DNA from 2 places in the Enterococcus sp. AZ109 genome. Region 2 is predicted to be linked to the other one. Evidence: predicted binding sites of a transcription regulator. Region 2 holds the regulator's gene; the other holds the start of a gene.
The links. Region 2 encodes LexA, which represses DNA repair genes until DNA is damaged. Its sites were predicted from a motif close to CNAACANNTGTTNG; they were not measured.
Positions count from the first base shown of each region.

Region 1: the regulator LexA is predicted to act here: its motif matches at 2,006-2,019, upstream of IGI42_RS05030 (Y-family DNA polymerase).

Region 1 is NZ_JBIOSF010000001.1:1,037,571-1,042,326, forward strand. Features, by position in the region: gene IGI42_RS05020 (SOS response-associated peptidase) at 1-61, opposite strand, end outside; gene IGI42_RS05025 (hypothetical protein) at 76-618, opposite strand; gene IGI42_RS05030 (Y-family DNA polymerase) at 611-1,972, opposite strand; gene IGI42_RS05035 (nuclear transport factor 2 family protein) at 2,179-2,640, opposite strand; gene IGI42_RS05040 (nuclear transport factor 2 family protein) at 2,654-3,121, opposite strand; gene IGI42_RS05045 (SDR family NAD(P)-dependent oxidoreductase) at 3,186-3,941, opposite strand; gene IGI42_RS05050 (nuclear transport factor 2 family protein) at 4,028-4,504, opposite strand; gene IGI42_RS05055 (alcohol dehydrogenase catalytic domain-containing protein) at 4,566-4,756, opposite strand, start outside.
Region 2 is NZ_JBIOSF010000001.1:251,098-255,853, reverse strand. Features, by position in the region: gene tkt (transketolase) at 1-1,248, opposite strand, end outside; gene IGI42_RS01210 (DUF896 family protein) at 1,346-1,588, opposite strand; gene lexA (transcriptional repressor LexA) at 1,722-2,345, shown strand; gene IGI42_RS01200 (hypothetical protein) at 2,452-2,727, shown strand; gene IGI42_RS01195 (adenine phosphoribosyltransferase) at 2,785-3,297, opposite strand; gene recJ (single-stranded-DNA-specific exonuclease RecJ) at 3,311-4,756, opposite strand, start outside.

The sequences.
Region 1 (4,756 bases), 790 kb from region 2:
TTCTAATAATTGCTTGTAAATCTTTTTCTTCTTGAAGTGTCAACTTGATTCGTCCGCACATAATTATACCTCCTCTTATTCAATCCAGTTTGCTGTTTGGTCAAAATCATTTATAAAAGATAGGTCTGATTCTAACGAGTAACGAATCTCTTTTTCTTCGGAAATTTCAAATGGATCACGTTCTTTCTGGTAATAGTCCATTTCTGCTTTTTTTTGGTCTCGCTTAAACAATTCAACATTGAACCACTTTTCGTCGTAAACTACGTGAATATGACGGATCTCATCCCACAAAATCCATTCGTCACCAATCATCAGCTCTTCGTCGCGCAAGTAGCCTTTGAACTCTCCCAGAACCGATTCAGTTTGCCGACCGAACTTGTCTTTGCGATTTAATTGGACAGAAACAGGCTTTTTGAAGTTAAAAGCTTCGGTTAAAGCTTCATCGATTTCTTGCTGACTCATTTGTGGAAGGAGGGGAATATCTTTTAACGCTTCTGCCTTGTTGCGTTCAATACTTTTGATTAGTTCATCCATTGCGAAAGCTGTAACCCACTTCATAAATCCTCTATCGTGATAATCGTTGTAGTCGCTAAATTTTTTCTCAGTACGCTTAACCATGTGATTCACCACTTTCAATTCCCGCCATCCCTCCAGCGTGACCAGCAATTAATGAAGAACGAGCAATCGCTCGACCACCTTCCAGCAGACTTACGGCATGAACGATCGATTTAAAGCCAAACTTATCACGAATGGTATCCACCACATGTTCAAGCTTTGCTCGATCGACTTGTTCCTCGATATCTTCAAATAAATTTAGTTGGAGCGCATCAGTATAAATTAGGCCCCCTGTATTTACACCGATAGTACGAATGTCTTGATATTTATACTGCTTGTCGAAAATTTGCCGCAAATATTGGTTGATTTCCTTAGACGAATTTGTTGCTGGTACCTTCATTTGTTGATGAAAGCCCCGTTTTCCCTCCTTATCGAGATAGCCAATACTGTACCCACAAAACAGACTGACAACTTGCGCTTTAGCACCGCTTCTTCTGAGGCGTGTGGCTACCTGGTCAGCCATCTCTAAAAGAACGATTTCAATTTCACTGCGATACGTATAATCTTTGTCCAAAACTTGACTATTTCCAATCGATTTGGAGACAGGCTGAACTGAATCCCCTAAAAACGAGCGATCAATCCCCCAGCTGTGTGCATATAACTGAGCTCCCATAACTCCAAGGTACTCTTTGAGAACGTAATAGTTTGTATGAGCTAAATCGTAAACCGATTCAATCCCCAGTCGATTGAGTCGGATCGCCGTTTTATTGCCGATTCCCCAAAAATCAGTGATGTTTTTTATCTTCCAAAGTGTGTTCGGCACATCTTCATACCGCCATTCTGCGATCATGTCTTTGGTATGCTTGGCAGCATTATCTAAGGCTAATTTTGCTAACAAGGGATTATCGCCTATCCCAATCGTCACGTAAATACCGGTACTCTTGCGAACATCTTCTTGGATTTTCAACGCCAACTCATACGCATTTTGACAACCGAAAAGTTTGATTGAATTTGTTACATCTAAAAAGCTTTCATCCACCGAATAGACATGATGGTTGGCTTCATCAGCATATTTTTTGTAAATGTTGTTGATTTCTTGATTTTTTTTCATGTACAACAGCATCCGAGGTGCCGCAACCGTTAAATCTGGTGGATAAGGAAAAGGCAAATCCCGTGCTCGACTAACATTGCTGATGTTATAAGCTTTTTTTGCCATCCTTGATGAGGCAAGAATCAAGCCGCTGCCGCGTAAAGCCGGATCATCGGAAGGGTAAGACATTACCACCAATTTTGCTTCCAAAGGATTGAGTCCTCGTTCGATGCATTCGACACTGGCATAAAAACTAATACAGTCCAGGCACAAAACGTCTCGGCTGGGTTCCTTTCTAATATCAAAGATTAAGTCCGTTTCATACATACTAATCGCTCCAATCTCTACAACACCATTATACGAACGTATGTTTGTTTTTGTAAAGAGGAACAAACTACTTTTTTTATATTGAACTGTCCGTTGTATTTCAAACGAAAAAAATAAGCCAAAAGCGGGTTTAAACGCCTCTGGCTTACTTTCGTTTTGAGATTTACGCTACGTCTGGATGCTTTAACTTCTGTCAGATTATTTTTCTATTCGTCAAAAACTACACGTAATCGCTTAATGATACTCCTTTTAATCTTCCAACCCGTATCATCTTTTTCATATTCCTCATGGTAATAGCCAAAACCATTGAAGCTCAAGCCATTAGGAATTTTAATTCGGTCATTGAAGGGAAAGATGCCTGTTGCCTTATTTTCAGCTAGAATTGTCACTTCGGGTATATGACCCATATGGACACTTTGCATTTCTGGAGGCATGGATTGCTTTACTCCTTCCACAATACCTTGTCTCGTTTCCCAAATCTCAGCGGGTTGGGTTCCTGGCATTTGTCCAAGAACAGGATCATACGTTGCCTCCACTGAGTCAAAGACTGCATCGTCTGTAAAAACTGTATTTAGTTGATCAAAATCCTTAGTGTCAATTAAGCGCCAATATTTAGCTTTTACTTGTTTTATTTCTTCAATGGCGACTAATTCCTGCAATTTATCCATACTTTTTCTCCTTTTATTTTTGAGAACTAATGGTAGCTACATATTGATTTCCCAGCCAAAAACTATAGGTTAGTTTCATGGATTTTATTTTCCATTCACCCGCTATCTTTTCGTATGTGTTCTCGTAGTACCCACCACATTCGGCATGATTTTCCCCTCGATTATTGGGTAAATAATGCATAGCTCTTAAATAAACAACCGCTTTAGCTGTATCCCCGTTGAATTCTGCATCGATGTTGGTCATAGTATGTTGTGTAGCATCCATCGTTTCTGTCAACTGACGAACCATTTCTACCCATTTTTCGGCCGGCAAATTATTGTATTTAGCTTCAGGTAGATAATCAGTAAAATCCACCTCAATCGTATCTGCAAAACAACTTCTCAATAATTCATAATCATGCATATCAACACCCCGGGCATAGCGGTATTGTAATTTCCTGATTTTATCTTCTTCAATCAGTTTCCTTAATTCTTCTTCCACGAATAATTCCCTCCAGTCCTTTATTTAACTCAATAATCGGTACTATTCAAGCGATCTTTTTCACTTATATTGCAGTCCAACCACCGTCAACCGGCAGGACGATTCCAGTTACATAACTGGATTCTTTCGCAGCTAAAAACAAAATAGCTGTATCCAATTCACCCGTTCTTCCAGCTCTTTCCATCGGTGTATTAGAAATGATTATCGGCTCTAATGTCTTTAAATACGCTTCATTAATTGTTTCAGAAGGAAAGAAGCCCGGACATAATGCGTTCACTGTAATTCCTGATTTTGCCCATTCAGCTGCTGCTGCTCTGGTAAAGTTCAGTACTCCAGCTTTAGCAGCTTGGTAGCCACTTACCGATAATTGGCTGCTTCCTACCATTCCCATGATTGAAGAAATATTGATGATGCGCCCATAATTTGCTTTTAGCATATGCTGTCCAAATATTTTAGTGCAGCGAAAGACCGCTGTGAGGTCAATATCAATGGTATGCTGCCACATTTCATCTGTCATTTCAGCTAAAGGTGCATTCGCTCCTCCACCCGCATTATTTATGAGGATGTCTACTTTTCCATATTTTTCAATGACCATTTCGGCAGCTTTTTCTACTTCAGCTAGTTTAGTAACATCACAAGTAATGGGTAAGCATTCTACTCCCAACGCTTGAATTTCTTGAGCAACCTGCACCATTTTTTCTTTTCTTCTAGCTAAGATCGCAATAGTTGCCCCTTGTCTTGCTAAGGCTAAAGCAAATTGTCTCCCTAATCCACCGGATGCTCCGGTAACCACGGCAATCTGGTTGGTTAAATCAAACAAATCATATGCTCCTTTTCAATAGATTGGATAAAATAGAGCAGAATACGTTCAAAGCTTCTACTCTATTTTTGTCCCATCAACTTTCTTTAGTCAGGTACTTGTTGAGTAGATTGAGAAAGAACATACTGATTTCCATCCCAAAAATCAAAGGTTACCTTGACACCACTAATTTTCCACTTACCATTTACTTTCGTATATTGGTTATCATAATGACAGCCGCATTCTAAGAAATTGTCTCCAAAATCATTTGGAACGTAGTGTTGCGCCCGTAAGGCAATTTTGGCAGTTGCTGTATCACCATTGATGTCAATTAGCATATTAGTCATTTGATGCTGCGTAGCTTTCGTATGCCCAATTAATTTTTTAACCATATCGACCCATTCAGGAATAGTCATTTCGGTAAATTTTAGGTCAGGCATATAGCTAGATAAATCCGTTGAAATAACCTCTGTGAAACAGGAAGCAAACAGCTCAAAATCTTTACGGTCAACACCGTGTGCATACTTATATTGCAACTCTTCAATTTCTTTTTTATCCAGTAATTCCTGTAATTTTTCGTCCATAATAATCCTCCTAAATTTTTGCTTAAAAGCAGATCGGCTACTTTATGCCGCATAATCACTATCAATCAAATACGATCAATGCTCGGCCACGTAATCTTCCATGACGTAATTCATCCAAAGCCTCGGGAACTTGATCAAACCTAAACTCTTGTGTTTCAATAATTAAGTCCCCACGTTTGGCAAGGTCTACCAGTTCGCCTAATTGAATAATTGTTCCATTCGAACTAAAACGAACATCTACTCCTGGTCGTA
Region 2 (4,756 bases):
TGCTGCCATAGCGAATTCACGAACACCAAACCAAATGTTGCGGCCTTCATAAGAACCTGGTTGGAATTCTTGTTCGTCAGCAATCGTAGTATTGTTTGAACCAGATAAGTCAGCTGATCCGCCCCATACAGTTGGAACTGCTTTAGCAACTGCTTGAATGACTTCTTTACTTGATACACGACTTGCTTGGCTTGATCCTTCCTCGTAAACGGGCAGGCTTTCTTCCCAGTTTTCAGGTAATTTGCCAGCAAATGCATCTTTAAATTGTTTTGCTAACTCTGGATGGGCGTTTTCGTAGTTTTTGAACATTTCATTCCATTGTCCTTCAACTTCCGCACCCTTGTCTAGCATATCTGCTTTGAAACGTTCTGCTACTTCTTCTGGCACTGTGAAATCAGGATATTCCCAGCCATAGACAGCTTTAGCTGCTTTAATGCCGTCATCTCCGATTGGTGCTCCGTGAACAGCAGAAGTACCTTCTTTTGGAGAACCGAAGCCGATCACTGTTTTAATTTCAATTAAGGTAGGTTTTTCGGTTTCTGCTTTGGCTTCTTCAATTGCTTTGCTGATGGCTTCTAAATCATTGCCGTCTTCCACTAAAATATGTTGCCAGCCATATGCTTCATAGCGAGCACCCACGTTTTCAGTGAAGGCTTTATTTGTTGGACCATCTAAAGAAATATCATTTGAATCATATAGGACAACTAATTTTCCAAGTTTCATATGTCCAGCCATCGAGCTAGCTTCTTGAGAAACGCCTTCCATTAAGTCTCCATCACCAACGATAGTATAAGTGTAATGATCCATTACATTGAAGCTATCACGGTTGTAAGTAGCCGCTAAATGAGCTTCAGCCATCGCCATACCTACAGCCATTGAGATTCCTTGACCTAATGGGCCAGTAGTTGCTTCTACGCCATCAGTATGTTGGAATTCTGGGTGTCCAGGTGTTTTACTTTCCCACTGACGGAAGTTTTTCAAGTCGTCAATTGTAACTTGATAGCCCGCTAAATGTAACAAGCTGTACAACATTGCTGAACCATGACCGGCAGATAAGATGAAACGATCGCGGTTTGGCCAGCTTAATGAAGTCGCTGGATTCACGTTCAAGTGTTTTGTCCATAGGGCGTAAGCCATAGGTGCCGCTCCCATTGGCAATCCTGGATGACCAGAATTGGCTTTTTGAATCGCCTCAATACTTAACGTGCGGATCGTGTTAACACCTAACTGATCAATTTTATCAAACAAAATAATACGTCCTCCTTTTTGGTGATAAATACTTTTATTCCACATCCATTGTAACCGATTTATTTTCTTATTTCAATTGAAAAATGGAATATTCACATTATTTTCGATTATGAAGCCCTTTTTTCTTTTGAATATCCTTTAGTTTTTCAGGGGTTACATCTTTGCCATCCGGATCAACGATTTTCATTCCTTCAATGTGATGGCGCATGCCGCTGCGAAAAGAAGACAGGTATTCTTCACGCAAAACTTTCTGCTCGTGCAGTTCTGCTTTATTTAACCCTTCAGTTTTTTTCTTTTTTGCTAATTCATTAATTCGCGCAATCTTTTCATCTGAAATCATTTTGTGCACCTCGCTTCCGCTCTCCATTATACAACAAAATGACGCCGATAAAAAAGCAAAAGAAAGCGAACGCTTGTTTGATTTATCAAAAAAAATATGCTAAACTGAAAAAAAAGAAAAGAAGGTGTGAGCATTGGCAAAACGAACTGAAACAAAACAATTAGAAGTTCTGCGTTTCATTCATGAACGCGTTGAAAATAAAGGCTATCCACCAACTGTTCGTGAAATTGGAGAAGCAGTGAATCTTTCTTCTACTTCTACTGTTCATGGACACTTAGCACGCTTAGAAAAAAAAGGCTTAATTTTACGAGATCCTACTAAACCTCGGGCTATTGAACTGACCTTAGATGGTCTGGAAAAAATTGGTGTTCAGCCCCAAGTCATTCCGATGCTTGGAATCGTCACTGCTGGTGAACCAATTTTGGCTGTTGAAGAAGCTTCAGACTTTTTCCCAGTACCACCAGACTTGGCTAGTGAAGAAGGCAGTCTGTTCATGCTAACTATTCGCGGTGAAAGTATGATTAATGCGGGTATCTACGATGGTGATCACGTAATTGTTCGAAAACAAGCGACTGCTGTCAATGGTGAGATTGTCATTGCCATGACAGATGAGAATGAAGCGACCTGTAAAAGATTTTTCCATGAGACAGACTTCATTCGTCTACAGCCAGAAAATGATCAGATGGAACCAATTATATTAGACAATGTTTCTATCTTAGGTAAAGTTGTTGGTTTGTATCGGAATCACATCTATTAATCGGGAAATTTTTTCCGATTAATTTTTTTCTTTACAAATCGAACAAACATTCGTATAATACTTATACAAACATTTGTTCGTATATTTTATTAGGGGTGGATTATTTATGAAAGCAGTAAGAAGATTTGGCTTAATTATTGGATTTTTGTTACTTGGATTAGTGATTGGTAAGCTTGGATCGCTGGCTACTATTGTTGTCTTCTCCGGATTGTTCATCGTTTGGTATATGCTTTGGGATGAGAAAAAATATGCACAACAATATGAACAAGAAGCCTACTATTATGAAGAAGACTACGACGATGAGATGACTGAAGAGGTTTACTATATAGATTCTTATGATTACTACGATTATTATGACCATCACTACCACAAATCTGCATAAGAAAAAGGACTTGAAAATCGTTTCTGATTTTCAAGTCCTTTTTTATTTCAATGAATGTTAATAATCCATTAAAGTTAAGATATCATAGCTTTCGATTTTATCACGACCATGAAGTTCATCTAGTTCAATCAAGAAAGCACAGCCAACTACAATTCCACCTAATTTTTCAACTAAATCGATAGTTGCCTTTACAGTACCACCAGTTGCTAATAGATCATCCGTAACTAATACACGTTGACCCGGTTGGATAGCATCTTTGTGAATTGATAGTATGTCTGTCCCATATTCTTTTTCATACTCTACATCAATGGTCGCTCTTGGCAATTTGTTCGGTTTACGAACCGGAGCAAAACCTACACCCAATTCAAAAGCGACTGGACAACCAACAATAAAACCGCGTGCTTCAGGTCCGACCACCATGTCGATTTGCTTTTGGCTAGCGTATTCAACAATTTGTCTGGTAGCTTCACGGTAAGCATCTCCGTCAGCCATTAAAGGTGAAATGTCACGAAAGACAATCCCTTTTTGCGGGTAATCAGGTATGCTAGCAATATAATCTTTTAAATCCATCTTGTATTTCCTCCTAGCTTTTCAGCCAATTTCTTATCGTTTGAATGTCACTCATTAGTAAAAATTCTTCGCTCTCAATTTGTTTCATTCGTTCTTTGTAGCCGCGACTCTCTTCAATTGCTTGATTTTGTGGGTTTTCAACAATTTCCAAAACACCGTCATCTATTGTAACAAATTTCAATTCAGAAAACACGCGAATCATGAAGACTAATAATTTTTCAGATATTCTTAAGAAATTCGAGATATTTTTCAACTTATAACGAATATCCAGACGTTTTTGCTTGAGACAGAATTGATAGAGCTGTTTGAATTGTTCACGATTCGGCATTCCATTTAAATAGGCTTCATCTGCACTGTACAAGAAAAGATAAACCCGCTCAAAGCTACTGTTGCTTATTATAGATTTAATTAGTTCTTTATCACTAGGACAATCCACTACTACTAGTTGGCGATACTCTGCATATTCAGTCAAGTGATCTTTGTTGTAAACTTGTACTTGATGTTGCAAAGTATCCGTTAATACATCTCGGCTTTTTTCTTGAAAAGCAAGATAGAGTGTACTAGCTGTCTCAAGCGGCTGGTTCCAACTATGCTTGGCGCGTCGATCGATGACCTGAAGTCCCTCTGTAGCAAAATCTAAAAGCTTCAACTGAACTTTCTTCTGACCGTTCCACTCATTAATCTCCAAATCTCCGACAAAACGTGTGCTTTCCTGCTGTAACTCTTCTAGCTTTGCACCAAAGCCAAAGCCGATCACATCTACCTGCTGGTTGCCGTTTGTTAGCATGAATTTCACATGCTGCTGATCAGCTCCAATTGCTTTGATCTGAGCCACCTTTGTTTCTTCCACTAAGAAATGCGGAGCCGGATTATCCGTTCCAAAAGGTGCTAATTGCTTCAACTCTTCAGCAAAAGCCAAATTTACTTCAGCTAATGAAAGCTCTTCGTCAATTGCCAAACTAGCCCCTTGCAATAAGTCAATTTGCCTTTCTTGGATGTATAAGGCGATCTGCTGCTTCAACTCAATAAGGTTTTCACTAGGTAAAGTGACACCGATAGCTGCTTCGTGTCCACCAAAATGGGTGAAATACTCCCGCATTGTTGTCAACATACCATACATATCCAAAGCTTCACTACTACGCCCAGACCCTTTGGCTATCCCTTCTTCATTAATCGCTAGAACAATGGCAGGGTGTCCGGTTTGTTTTAAAACATTCCCAGCGACAATCCCTAGAACTCCAGGATTCCAACCTTCTTTGGCCAACACTTGAACCGGAGAGTCTTCCTCTAACATGGTCATTGCTTCTTGGGTAATTTGCTGGACAATGGCTTTGCGTTCATTGTTAATCTTATCTAATTGCTCTGCTAGATCATGTGCTAACTGATCATCAAAGGTCGTCATCAGCTCAATCGCAGGATTAGGATCGCCCAAGCGTCCAATCGCATTTAAACGAGGTCC